Regions from separate parts of the Cellvibrio sp. KY-GH-1 genome, predicted to be linked through region 3. Evidence: predicted binding sites of a transcription regulator. Region 3 holds the regulator's gene; each other region holds the start of a gene.
What was found. Region 3 encodes FNR, which switches genes on or off when oxygen is low (the NO sensors DNR and NnrR bind a similar motif). Its sites were predicted from a motif close to TTGATNNNNATCAA; they were not measured.

Region 1 (3,569 bases), 1.8 Mb from region 3:
AACCCTGTTAGGTGTGGGAATTTAGCAAGCTTGCGAGTACAATCCCGCGCCCGTATAAGCACCTGCCCCAAGTGGATCGTAAACGAATTTTAGTGGGAGCCCCCTATGTCTTCTATCAAGAAAGTGGTTCTGGCCTATTCAGGCGGCCTGGATACCTCAGTGATCGTCAAATGGCTGCAAGAAAACTATAACTGCGAAGTGATCACCTTTACCGCTGACATAGGTCAGGGCGAAGAAGTTGAACCGGCGCGTGCCAAAGCCCAGGCGTTGGGTGTAAAACAAATCTACATTGATGACTTGCGTGAAGAGTTTGTGCGTGACTTTGTATTCCCGATGTTCCGTGCTAACACCATTTATGAAGGTGAATACCTGCTGGGTACTTCGATTGCGCGCCCATTAATCGCCAAACGTCTGATTGAAATCGCAAATGAAGTTGGTGCCGATGCAATCTCCCACGGTGCGACTGGTAAAGGTAACGACCAGGTACGTTTCGAATTGGGTGCTTATGCACTGAAACCAGGTATTAAGGTAATTGCTCCATGGCGCGAGTGGGATCTTACTTCCCGCGAAACCCTGATGAATTACTGTGAAAAGAACAATATTCCGGTGGATTTCACCAAGAAAAAGGCATCCCCTTATTCTATGGATGCCAACCTGTTGCACATTTCCTATGAAGGTAAAGTCCTGGAAAACCCATGGACCGAAGCGGAAGACGATATGTGGCGTTGGACTGTTGCCCCGGAAGCCGCTCCAGACAAAGCTACCTACCTTGAACTAACTTATGAAAAAGGCGATGTGGTTGCTATCGATGGCAAGCGCATGTCTCCGGCAACTATCCTGGCTTATCTAAACAAAGTGGGTGGCGAGAATGGCGTGGGTCGTCTGGATATCGTTGAAAACCGCTACGTAGGTATGAAGTCGCGCGGCTGCTATGAAACTCCCGGCGGCACCATCATGCTGCGCGCTCATCGCGCGATCGAGTCCATCACTCTGGACCGTGAAGTTGCCCATCTGAAAGACAGCATAATGCCTAAATACGCCGAGATGATCTATAACGGTTATTGGTGGAGTCCAGAGCGTAAAATGTTGCAGGCGATGATCGATGAGTCGCAACAATTCGTGAATGGTGATGTGCGCGTCAAACTCTACAAAGGCTCGGTCCATGTTGTAGGTCGTCGCTCAGCAGACAGTCTCTTCGATGAAAAAGTAGCTACATTTGAAGATGATGCGGGCGCGTACAACCAGAAAGATGCAGAAGGCTTCATCAAGCTCAATGCCCTGCGTATGCGTATAGCCGCCAACAAAGGCCGTGTCCTCAAGTAATTGTCCGGCGCTCCCGCAGCCATGGCGGCTGCGGGAAGTTTGATCAATTGATGATTCGGTTGATTAAAAGCGCATAAATAATTTGATAAATATCAATCCTGTAACTGCAAGTGTGAGACAAAATGCCGCGCTTGAGGCAAAATGCCGCACCTAAAGTAGGGTTATAGCTTTTGATAACTGCCTGATACTGGCAATACCGGTTAAGCCGAGACGTAAAGTTTTTATTTTTCTTTTTAAGTAACAGGAAAGTCCTATGGGTAGTCACGCGACTGTAGCTGGGGATCCTCCAGTATACGACTTAGACATAGTACGCAAATTCTCCATTATGACCATTGTATGGGGCATAGTTGGTATGGGAGTGGGCGTATTCATTGCGGCGGAATTGGTGTGGCCAGGTCTGAACGACTTGCTGCAACCCTATACCGCGTTTGGCCGTTTGCGCCCTTTGCACACCAACGCGGTAATTTTTGCGTTTGGTGGTTGTGCGCTCTTTGCTACCTCTTATTACGTCGTGCAACGCACCTGTCAGACGACCCTGTTCGGTGGTTGGTTAGTGCCTTTCACCTTTTGGGGCTGGCAAACTGTTATCGTGCTCGCGGCAATTACCCTGCCACAGGGTATTACCTCCGCTAAAGAATATGCCGAATTGGAATGGCCAATCGACATATTGTTGGCATTAGTATGGATCGCTTATGCGGTAGTGTTCTTCGGTACTATCGTTAAGCGCAAAACCTCGCACATTTATGTTGCAAACTGGTTCTACGGCGGTTTTATCGTTACCGTTGCTGCACTTCATATTGTTAATAGCGCAGCTATCCCGGTTACCTTGACCAAGTCTTACTCTGCTTATGCCGGTGCTGCTGATGCTATGGTGCAGTGGTGGTATGGCCACAACGCGGTAGGTTTCTTCCTGACTGCAGGCTTCCTGGGCATGATGTATTACTTCGTACCCAAGCAAGCGGGTCGTCCTGTTTACTCTTATCAACTGTCCATCGTTCACTTCTGGGCGCTGATCTCTCTGTACATTTGGGCAGGTTCACACCACTTGCATTACTCCGCGTTGCCGGATTGGACCCAATCTTTGGGTATGGTGATGTCGCTGATTCTGTTGGCGCCAAGCTGGGGCGGCATGATCAATGGGATCATGACTTTGTCGGGCGCATGGCACAAATTGCGTACTGACCCCACCTTGCGCTTCCTGGTCGTGGCTTTGTCCTTCTACGGCATGTCTACCTTCGAAGGCCCGATGATGGCAATCAAAAATGTAAACGCCTTATCACACAACACCGACTGGACTGTAGGTCACGTACACTCAGGTGCGTTGGGTTGGGTAGCGATGATTTCTATCGGTGCTGTATATCACATGTTGCCAAAGCTGTTTAACCGCGAAGAAATGTTCAGTGTGAAGTTGATCAACCTGCACTTCTGGCTGGCTACTGTAGGTACTGTTCTCTATGTAGTAGCTATGTGGATCAATGGTATTGGCCAAGGTTTGATGTGGCGTGCGTTCAACCCTGATGGTTCTTTGACCTACAGCTTTATTGAAGTTGTAGTGTTCAGCAAAGGCGGTTACATCATGCGCTTTATCGGCGGTGCTTTCTTCCTGACCGGTATGCTTGTAATGGCTTACAACACCTATCGTACAGTGCGTGCTGCCAACCAACAGGCAGCCACTGAAACCCAGCCTGTCCAGGCACCAGCTGTGTAAGGGGAATGCCGTGAAAGGTCATGAGATAGTAGAAAAGAATATTGGTTTGATGACTATTTTTATGGTTGTCGCCATTAGCTTCGGTGGTTTGGTAGAGATAGTTCCACAATTCTTTCTCAAGCAAACCACTACCCCTGTAGAAGGTTTGAAACCTCTAAACGCTGTGCAACTGGAAGGTCGCGATATTTATATCCGCGAAGGTTGCCATGTGTGTCATACCCAGATGGTACGTCCACTGCGTGCTGAAGTAGAACGTTATGGTCACTACTCAGTAGCCGGTGAATCTGTATACGAGCATCCGTTCTTATGGGGCTCCAAGCGTACTGGTCCGGATCTCGCTCGCGTAGGCGGTCGTTATTCTGATGATTGGCATAAAGTGCATCTGTTCAATCCGCGCATTGTGGTACCAGAGTCCATCATGCCTGCTTACCCCTGGTTGTATGACAACAAGCTGGACGGCAAGCACACAGCAGACAAGATGCGTGCCTTGGCTAAAGTGGGTGTTCCCTATACTGAAGAAGACTTTGCTGGCGCCAAA
Region 2 (3,569 bases), 2.1 Mb from region 3:
TTGCCGGGGAGTAATCCCCGGCTTTTTTATTTATAGCAGTGGCATATTATGAGTGTTCAGAAAGCTCGTTACATCGCGGCCGTTGAAGCGGGCGGTACAAAATTTAATTGTGCGCTGGTGGATTTACATTTCAACTTGGTGGTGCAGGGCGCATTCCCAACGACCCACCCCGAGGAAACCTTGCCAGCGGTGCGCGATTTTTTTAAGCACGCGGCGCGTGCGCACCATGGTGAAATTATTGCGATGGGAATCGCCAGCTTTGGGCCAGTAGATTTATTCATTGAGTCTGAGTTGTATGGCTACATTACCAACACGCCCAAACCCCATTGGTCCAATGTGGATATTTGCGGTTTTTTCGCGCGTGAATTTCAGGTACCAATAGTGTTTGAAACAGATGTTAACGGTGCAGCCTGGGGCGAAAAAGTAGCGGGTGCTGGACAATTTCTGAATGATTTTGTGTATGTCACCGTTGGTACGGGTATAGGCGCTGGTATTGTCGTTAATAATGCGCTGGTGCATGGCATTCGTCATCCGGAAGTCGGGCATATGCTGATGCCGCGCGACCAGGTATCCGATAATTACGCGGGTTGCTGCCCTTATCATCTGGGCTGTTTGGAGGGGTTGGCATCGGGTAAGGCCATTGAGTCGCGCTGGGGTGTTGCTGGAAAATATTTACCGGCGGATCACCCCGCGTGGTTATTGCAAGCGCAGTATCTGGCACTCATGTGCGTTAACCTCACGCAAATACTTGCACCGGAGAAAATTATTTTTGGTGGCGGCGTCATGGAGCAGCCACAGCTACTACCTCTGGTGCGGGAGTACTTTTCCGCCTACGTCAACGGTTACGCCCCCAATGCAGTACTGAACAACCTGAAAGACTATATTGTTAGAACGCCCCTTAATGGCACTGCCGCAATTTTAGGTATTTCAGATCTCGCGTTGCAGGAATTGCAGCGCCGCTTAGCCTGATGAATTTTGGTTTGCGCATTTTCAATCAAATAATTTTTGAGTAACGAATAGTTTTGTTGTTATCCGTTTGTTGTAAATACTCATCAAACACCATGCAGATACGGCGAATGAGCAAGCGGCCCTTGTTTAATACTTTTATCCCATTGTCGTCGATTTGTATGAGCCCATCTTCAGCCATTGGTTGTAATTGTGCCAATTCGGAACGGAAGTGTTGTTGCGCGGTGATATCAAATAGGCGCGTGAGTTCATGGAAGGATAATTCGCAATAGCAAATCAACCGGTTGATGACGAAGCGGCGCAATAAATCCTCTTGATTCAAGGTAAAACCTTTAGCAATGGGTAAAAGTCCCATATCCATTTTCTGTTGATAGCTGTTTAAATCTTTTTCGTTTTGTACGTAGACATTGTCGATCATACTGATGGAAGAAACTCCCAGCGCCAGCAAGTCACAGTTACTGTGAGTCGAATAGCCTTGAAAATTTCGCTGTAATTTTCCGCTTTGTTGAGCGTTAACCAGTTCATCCCCCGGTTTGGCAAAATGATCCATACCGATATACACATAACCGGCACGCTGCAGCGTTTCAATGGCGTGATGCAGCATCTCCAGTTTTTCACCGGCGCCAGGAAGTTCTTCGGCACGAATTAATTTTTGGCTTTTAAATAAATGCGGCATGTGTGCATAGTTAAACAGGGATAATCGATCAGGTTCCAATTCAATCACTTGCTGTAGCGTTTGTTGCAATGACTGTTGATTTTGCAGCGGCAAACCATAGATTAAATCCATGCTAATAGATTGATAATCTTGTTTGCGCAAGGCATGCACCATGTCCGCAACCTGTGCAACAGAGTTAAAACGATTTACGGCGCGCTGCACATTTTCGTCAAAATCTTGCACGCCCATGCTCACGCGATTGAATCCCAGCTGGCGTAGATGCGCCATGGTGCTTGTACTTACGGTGCCAGGGTGTATTTCAATTGAGAACTCGCCGGTTTCATCATCCGCAAATTTGAACAAGCGCCTGCTGGCATTCATGAGGAGCGACATTTCTTCATCGCTGATAAATGTTGGTGTTCCACCACCCCAATGAAGTTGTTGAACTTCCTTACCAGGTTCAAACATTTCTGCATAGAGCGCAAGCTCTTGGATCATGCGGTGAATGTAGGGTAGGGAACGGCTTTTGTTGTTGGTAACAATTTTGTTGCATCCGCAGTAGTAACAAAGGCTTTCACAAAATGGTATGTGGAAGTATAAAGAAAGCGGACGATGTGCAAGGTTGCTGCGGACGATCGCCCTAAAGAGTGCGGACTGGCTAAAACTTTCCTGAAATTGTGGTGCCGTTGGGTAGGAGGTATAGCGCGGCCCTGCCAGGTCATAGCGTTGGATAATTGATTGATCCCATTCAATGGGCTGCGTAAAAATGGACATGGCGGCTCACCGGTAGTCTGCTTGATGCCATGGTAAAACTTACGTCTATTCCCGAATTGATGTGGATCAAGCCTATAATGGCTCTTCGCCGTAAACCTCTTAATGCGGCGTGTTAATTGGCGTCGCTTGCCGTTGTTTTTTCTGGTTTGAGTTCTTATGTCTCGTTCCCGCCCTTTGCTACAAGATAATTATGATGAAATTGCCGATGCCCTGGTGGGCCCCGGATTCATTATTCTCGATGGTGTTTTTCCTCCGGAAATAACGGATGGCCTGGTTGACCTGATTGCCGCCCGCGAAGGCCTGCTTACACGTGCGGGTATAGGTCGCGAGGGGGATTATCAAGTCAATGATTCGGTGCGTGGCGACGCGATTCAATGGTTGGAGCCGGGCGATGGTGCTGTCACAGAATTTTTATCTGCGATGGATAAACTGCGGCGGGCTTTGAACGAGCGCTTGTTTCTCGGTCTTGCCGACTATGAAGCGCATTTTGCCAGCTATGCGCCGGGCGCCTTCTATAAAAAGCACCGCGATGCCTTCCGCGGTCAGCCTGGGCGCAAAGTCTCCAGTGTCTTTTATTTGAACCCGGCTTGGGACTTGGCGGCAGGTGGTGAATTAGTGCTCTATGATGAAGCAGGAGAACAGGAGTTGGTTCGTGTTGCACCAGAATGCGGCAGGCTGGTGTTGTTTCTTAGCGAGGACTTCCCGCATGAAGTCCTGCCAGCGAGAAACCCGCGCCAGAGTATCGCGGGATGGTTTCGTATCAGCCCCTAACAATTTTGAAGATTGAAGGGTCATTAGCCTAATGTCTGATTATTTTTAGGAAATGAATCCTTTGGTTATTTATAAATGCGGTCAAACAGCCTGCTTGAAACGGGTATAGGCGCTCTGGCTTTGTCAGGTAGAGCAATGGATGTTGTTAGTTGGCAATGCTTTTGCAAGTGACTGCATGTAGCCCGCTAAAACTCTTCCGGGATGGAAGAAATGGAAACCAGGGATGCGTGTTTGGCGGGCAACAACCACAACTATATACAAACAAAAAAAGAACTAAAAAATACTCAGAGAACCGCAAAACGAGGCCGCGCATGCTTAAGGAACTCACCATGAGTGAAATGAAGATAGATTGGCAGGGTTATGACTCCGGCCATTTCTACGACGAATTAATTAGTGCTCCCGG
Region 3 (3,569 bases):
TGGTTTTACCACCCCATTGCGTCGGCGTTTACCGCCGCAAGGCGCGCGCATTATGAAGTTTTTGTGACAGTAAATCGACCTTTTAGCGATCATTTGAGGCAAAAAACACAGCATCTACCTCCAGCCGTAAGGCAATAAAAAAGCCGCCTCGATCGCTCGGGCGGCTTTTTTGTAATCGCATCCGAAACGGATGGCTAGCAATTACAGACCAACAACGTTCTCGGCTTGCGGGCCTTTTTGGCCTGGCTTAACGTCAAACTCTACTTTTTGGCCTTCAGCCAGGGTTTTGAAACCTGAGCCAGTGATAGCGCTGTAGTGAACGAATACGTCTTGACCTGCTTCGCTCGCGATGAAACCGAAACCTTTAGACTCATTGAACCACTTAACGGTGCCAGTACTTCTAGCCATGATAAAAACCTCGATGCTCTATACAAAATAATAAAATGAATACCCCAAGAGGAGCTTAGGCTGGCGAATTCAGATGTTACTTATGAAGAACAATACGAGGTACTAATAGATCTACTGCTAGAACAACGGATAGGACTTACCATAAATAATGCTGCAGAAGGGCCAGCTAAACCGCACTATATTCCGCCCCATTCATGATGTAAAGATTTAATTTGGGCCCTAAAAATCCACTTTTGGCTATAAGGCGCAAACCGCTGCGGCAATTTGTCACTCCCATTATTGCCGGGGAAAACGCTAGTATTCGGGACATCGCCAACCGCGATTAAATGCAGTCGGCGAGCGTCACTTTCACTTAACCGGAACCCCCGGTTAATCTCCCTGGGGCTGGATTCCAGCCCATTTTTCCAAGGACTAAGAGCGCAACTCCAATGCCGCCAATTTGACCCATTTTCCGTGGAGCTCGTTGTAATGACTTCCGGACGTTTTTGCCTTTGCCAAAATTGCCTCGAATACCTGCAGCGCTCTTTCCATTTGGCCGAGCTTCTTTGACAACCTGGCGAAATGATAACTCGCCTCAGCGCCGGGATAGTATGAATCCAGAACCTCGTATTCATGCAGAGCGGCATAATCATCCCCCAATGCCTCCAAGGCTCGAGCATAGAGCAAATGCGCATCCGGGTTTTTATAGTCCGGATTTCTAGCGATTAATTCATCCAATAAATCTTTCACTTTTGCGTATTCAGCCAAACCAAACTCAGCCTGAGCTAGCCCATACATAAACAACGGATCAAATTCATGAATTCCTTTTCGGCAATCCCGATACAGAATAGCGGCTTCCGAATATTGTTGTTTGATCAACAACTCTTGAGCGAGGCGCGAAGCATTTTCTGTTGTTTTTGCGGCCTGGTAGTTTTGCGCAGCACTATTTAAATCCCGATCTGGATTTACCAACTCTTGAACCTTTCTCATGGTCTTTCGTCCAGATCTGGTTCCGGCAAAATCTGGCAGCAACTCCAGCACCAAATAGGCTATAGAACCCGCAACAGGCAATATCATTACCAGCCAAATCCAAGTGCGAGGACGCCCCGTCTTCAGAATATGAATCACCAGCGCAACCTGGATTAATAAGGATAAAACCACTATAGGCATATTATTGCTCCCTTTTTTGCTGTTTATTTTCCACGCAATCAGGCTAAAACTGCGCTTCACACTGCCGCCTAAATGCCAGCGGCAAACTATAGTGCTTTCACCTATTCAGAGAAAGAGTAACTAATAACTATTTATACGTCAGGATAAGGGCAAACTTCGGCTTTACCCTACCCGGCAAAGCTGCAACAATCTCATCCGACACAACATTTATCCCTGCCCGCGAATTCGCGTGAGGTTGTCACTTTATGACAGTTAACCAGTCAATCGTAAAATCCCAGGACTCCAGCTGCCCGCACGATAAACGCGTGAGCTGCGGCAATTGCCGACTCAACACCATATGCTTACCAATCAGTTTGCATATTGATGACATAGATAAGCTCAACAACATAGTGCAGCGCGGCAAGCCATTGCAGCGCGGTGATTATTTGTATCGCGCCAACGATCCGTTTGATTCAGTGTACGCCATTCGCTCTGGCGCGGTAAAAGCCATGACGCTAAGTGACAACGGCGAAGAACAGGTCACAGGATTTTATCTGCCGGGCGAAGTCGTGGGTATGGATGGCATTGCCGACAATCGCTATACCAACTCCGTAATTGCGCTGGAAACAGCATCAGTCTGCGAAATTCCATTTAATCGTATGGAAGAACTCAGCCTACAGATCCCCAATTTGCAGCGGCATTTTTTCCAGCTGATGAGCCGTGAAATTACCCAAGATCAGCAGATTATTACCCTGCTGAGCAAAAGCAGCGCCGAAGAGCGTATTGCTGCATTACTGCTCAGCATTTCCAGCCGCAACAGCCGCCGCCAATTATCAGCCACTGCCTTTCGGTTGCCGATGTCGCGCACTGATATCGGCAACTATTTAGGTTTAACCATAGAAACGGTCAGCCGTATTTTTACTCGCCTGCAAAAGCAGGAAGTTATCCATGTCGATAAAAAAGAAGTCGCAATCACCAACATGGAACAACTGCGCAATATCGCCAATGGCGACACCGATTGCTAATCCAGAGACCTCAATATGATTGATTTAACTCGCCTTAACTCCACTCTGGCGGCATTTGATGCTGCCAATCTGGAAGACCCTAATCTTGAACAGGTGGATGGACGTTCAGTTGCTAAAGAATGGATCTATGCCCAGCGCATGAGCGCCCAGCTGCATAAATTTTGCGAGGCGCCTTCAGAAGCATTGCAATTAGCAACGCGCAGTCAGCATATATGCCGATGGAAAATCCCCCGTAGCGACTACCCTATGGATCGTAGTGGTTACAAAAAGTGGCGTTTGGATTTGGCGCAGTTACACGGCGACATCGCCGGTGACATTATGGCGACACAGGGCTACGACGAAAATATGATTGCGCGAGTAAAAGATCTACTCCTCAAGCGCAGTTTAAAACGCGATGACGAAGTACAAGCATTGGAAGACGTTGTGTGCCTGGTCTTTATCGAGTTTTATCTGGAAGATTTTGCCAGCAAGCACGACGAAGAAAAGCTAATCGATATTATTCGCAAAACCTGGAACAAAATGTCCACCAAAGGCCATGAGGCCGCACTTCAACTGCCATTGTCTTCCGCCATGTTGGCGCTGGTCACCAAAGCACTGAGCCCAGATTAAGGTTTTATCAACCATCCCTATAAAAGGAACGCACCGTGTACCTAGCCTTAAAACATTTGCACCTGACTTTTGTGACGCTCTCATTAATTTTCTTTGTATTGCGCGGCATTTGGTTGTTTCTCAACTCCAGCCTGCTCGCAAAAAAATGGGCGAAAATTTTACCGCACGTTATTAGCACCCTGCTACTTCTGAGCGGTGTTGTGCTAGCCGTACACTTGGGATTGTCACCCGGCAGCCAACCTTGGTTGCTGGCAAAAATAATCGCTCTGGTCGTTTATATCGGTTTGGGAGTAGCAACGTTCAAGGTTTCCAACAGCAACCTCAGCAAAACCTTATGGGTTAGCGCCCTGGTCGTATTTGCCTATATGGTTAGCGTTGCTATCACTAAAAATCCGTTGG
Region 4 (3,569 bases), 2.1 Mb from region 3:
CCAGGCTATCGCTGGTAGCGCCAACGGCGAGCGTCTTGCCATCGCCAGATAGTGCCAGAGTTTCGCCAAAGCGTAGCTCCTGCGCGACATAGCTTGATTTTACAAAAGCCTCTTGCGTCCAAACTTTATTGCTACGAGTAAACACGTACACAGCGCCATTGTTGTAGTCAACTGCAGAATATGTATTGCCCGACGGGTCGCCTGAGCTGTTGGAGCTGTTAGTGGTTCGCAATTCATAGTTGTCTTGGTTGCAATTAATCCCAGTAGATCGTGCGTCTTCGAGCAAGGCGGACACGGCAAGGGTGTTGCCGTCGTCAGAGATGGAAACTTTGTAACCAAAGCGGTCATTTGGAAGGAATCGACTGCTGTTCAGGTTAGGTTGTTCGGTGTTGGATGCCTTCAAGTAGGCTTCTTGGACCCAGACTCCATTTTCTTTGATAAACACGTATGCAGCGCCTGCGTTTACGCTGTCATTATTCGCGGTATCCCCATTTACCCCAATCGCCTTACTATCTTCTGCGGGGGCGCCTATGGCCAGCGTTTTACCATCTGCCGAAAGTGCGAAGCTCCAGCCGAAGTTGTCGAATGCCTCACCATTAGGCGCTTTTACATAACCAATCGCTTTGATCATTTCTGTTGCGGTAAAGGTCAGGTTGGATTTCTGACAGCCGCCAGCGTTACAGGCTTCAACGTAGTAGTAGCTGTTAACCCAATCATGGACGTGAACGCCAATTTCATCGCTGGCTTGGGTGACAGCTAAGTCACCACCTACTTGAGTAACGCCTCCGCTAGCAGCATCACGTTTGAAAAGTTTGTAGTAGGTTGCGCCTTCAACCGGGCTCCATTGGAAATTTAGCTGCTTTGGATTTTGCGATTCAACTTTCACGCTAGGCCAAATGCCTGAACCATTTGCAGGTACGGAAGCCGCGCTAAAACTGCTGCGTGAAGATGAGGAAATACTGGAAGATGAGGAGCTGGATGAGGATTTGCCGCCGCCGCCGCCGCATGCAGTTAGCAAAATTGAGCTTGCCAGCAGCGAGACAAGCAGGGTAGTGCGCTGAAACAGCGGTGAAAAGCGATCAATATTCATTCAGCAGGTTCCTGAGGGTTAAAACTGGTCGGTGATTCTGTGTGTCGCGACGCTTGGTGTCAATCAAATAGCCGGTAGAGGTGCAATTGATTGTGTCCAGACGCAAAAATAGCGTGCCTAAAGACCGTCAAATAACGGGAATGGTTCAGTTTGTTGTTTATATCTGCTCAATCTACCTTGAATGCGTCGCATGAAGTTGTGAGCAATTGTGAAAATTGGTTGGGCTAGAGCTTCTTTAACGCTAAATGCGGTACGCAATGGGATGGGGTAAATAAACAGGAGGAACCGCGAGCAATTGCTGGCGGTTCCTATGCGTGGATGAGATCAAAGCGTCTTCAGGTATTCCACTAGCGCCAGGCGCTGCTCGTTATTGATGGGCTGCAGTTTGCGCATTTGTGGTTTGCCGTCTGCCCCTTTAACCGGACGGCCATCTTGGCCCAATACAAACACAGGAGTAACGCCGGCGGCATACTCATGGCCTTTGTTGGAATTGCTTGGCAAGCTGGTATCAAACACAAACAGACCTGGGTATTGGGCCGGATCGCGCTGGACAAAGCCAACCTTTACCGGATCCAGTTCACGCGTTCCTACCGTGAAACGGTTGGGGCGGCAGGTCTTGCCGGAGGCGATTTCCGCGTCGCTGCAGCTAGGCATAAACAGCTCATATAAATTAGGTACTGAGCCGTTGTGCAAATAGGGCGCGGTTGCCCATATGCCGTTTAACGGCCGCGCTTTATAGGCGATAAGGGTTGTTAAATCAGCTTTATCAACCACCTCAAAATCCAGATGGCGCTCGGTCTTTTTAATTGGGTTATCACCGATGGCTGCTATCAGGTCATAGGCCTTCTCTGTGGTACGACGAAGAGCGGATTTATCGTGGTCAGGTTCGAGGATGACTCCTTCAATCGCCGTATTCACTGCAGCCACGACTGGCGTGGTCGCTTCAAACCGGGGGGAATCCTTCTTCCATGGCATGATTTTTTCACCCTCAAAATACCCACTTTTACCTTGGTATTTGAGCGCGTTGCCCGCCATGAATGGGTCGGTCCCAATAGTTTCCAGGCGCGAGAACTGGGCGGTAATGCGACGCTTGGGGTCGGTGCGATCTATAGCTTCGTGGCAGCTATGGCATTGGTACTCCACAAAAACTTCACGCCCTTTATCAGCCAGTGATTGGTTAATAGGTGGCAGAACCTTTTGCTCTGCCAACTCGGTCCAGCTTGGAGACCAGAGGCTTTTTAGTTGCCGCTCAATACGGTTGAGGTTGCGCACAGCAGTTGAAGAGCGATAGCCGATATCGCCCTTCTTCTTGTGCAGATCCATGGTGGCGTAAACCCCCAAGACCTCACCGGTATTGCGTCCCAGCGGGCCGGTGAGGGCGTTGTCACCCGCGCCATTCCACTGCACAAAGTCGTGTTGTGGGGTATCCCATAAATAGGGATAGCTGACTGGCGCGTTGGCGGGGTTAGCGTTGCTTGGATCCTTGGGCGTGAGGTGCGTCAGTATGCGGTTAAAGATCCGTCCGAATGCGTCCAGGCGTGCATAGCCGTAATCGACCACTTTATCGCCATGGGTTGGCTCATTGATTTGGTTGTAAAGGCGAATTTGTTCTGCTGCTGCCACCAACTCTTGGCGGAATTTATCTTTTTCGGCGGGGTATTTGGATTTCAGAACCTTTTGCGCCAGACGGTCGAACTTCTCTGGCTGAGTCGCGCTGGATTCCAAAGAGCTTGCAAGTGTTTTAAGCATTAACACCATATCGGCGAGGGTTGCTCCGCCATCGATGCGAATGGCTGCGCCCTGGTAGTTAACCTGACTCGTGTGGCAGGCAGCACAGGTGTAGCCGATATATTCCTTCCCTTGGTATTCATCTTTTACCCAGCCCACGGGCAAACCATCAGGGTTGGCGAAGGACGCTTTCTGGGGTAGATAGCGCAGTAGGTTCATGTGCTCATCGCTGCGGAACAGCTGTTCTGAATCAGGCATTTCCAGATGCAGAAATATGTCGTAGGGAATCAGATTGGAGCCTTGGGTTATGTTGTAAAACCACAGGCTGTCGGCGGCGCTCCAGTTTTGTTCCGGGTAAACGACACGGCTAGTGCTATCACCAAAACTATCTTGCTGGCTGGTTTTTGCATTGCGATCACTATCGACCACAACCCCCTGAGACATATAGGTACAACCCGATAATCCAGCTAGAGCAACTGCTGCTGTCAGGCGTGCGCTTAACCAGAGGGATGGCATAAAACGAGATGAGGTGCATGAGTCCATAATCATTCCTTTATGGGTAAAAACGAAGGTGGTTACAGGGCTAACTTCAAATACTTATGAGAGAGGATCAAATAAAAAACCGATAAAGGGTCCTTCTTTTAAGGAACTATTCAGACTCCTGTCGGCCTTAAGTAATGACATTAGCAGATTGAATGATACAAGGCATCAGTAAAACAGCGGTGTTTGGCCGATAAATGTCACCTTGCTG

Region 1: ccoN (cytochrome-c oxidase, cbb3-type subunit I) is a predicted target of FNR. The motif match lies at 1,406-1,419, and genes of this name have one in related genera.
Region 2: hemN (oxygen-independent coproporphyrinogen III oxidase) is a predicted target of FNR. The motif match lies at 2,452-2,465, and genes of this name have one in related genera.
Region 4: D0C16_RS22195 (FG-GAP repeat protein) is a predicted target of FNR. The motif match lies at 1,144-1,157, and genes of this name have one in related genera.

The regions. Positions count from the first base shown of each region.
Region 1 covers NZ_CP031728.1:5,575,218-5,578,786, forward strand. The annotation lists gene D0C16_RS23165 (argininosuccinate synthase) at 106-1,323, shown strand; gene ccoN (cytochrome-c oxidase, cbb3-type subunit I) at 1,577-3,031, shown strand; gene ccoO (cytochrome-c oxidase, cbb3-type subunit II) at 3,081-3,569, shown strand, end outside.
Region 2 covers NZ_CP031728.1:5,235,407-5,238,975, forward strand. The annotation lists gene D0C16_RS22025 (ROK family protein) at 49-969, shown strand; gene hemN (oxygen-independent coproporphyrinogen III oxidase) at 995-2,395, opposite strand; gene D0C16_RS22035 (2OG-Fe(II) oxygenase) at 2,552-3,166, shown strand; gene D0C16_RS22040 (circularly permuted type 2 ATP-grasp protein) at 3,505-3,569, shown strand, end outside.
Region 3 covers NZ_CP031728.1:1,610,591-1,614,159, forward strand. The annotation lists gene D0C16_RS06830 (cold-shock protein) at 202-408, opposite strand; gene D0C16_RS06835 (hypothetical protein) at 820-1,557, opposite strand; gene fnr (fumarate/nitrate reduction transcriptional regulator Fnr) at 1,803-2,561, shown strand; gene D0C16_RS06845 (DUF4202 domain-containing protein) at 2,577-3,170, shown strand; gene D0C16_RS06850 (SirB2 family protein) at 3,206-3,569, shown strand, end outside.
Region 4 covers NZ_CP031728.1:5,283,446-5,287,014, forward strand. The annotation lists gene D0C16_RS22195 (FG-GAP repeat protein) at 1-1,090, opposite strand, end outside; gene D0C16_RS22200 (di-heme-cytochrome C peroxidase) at 1,415-3,361, opposite strand.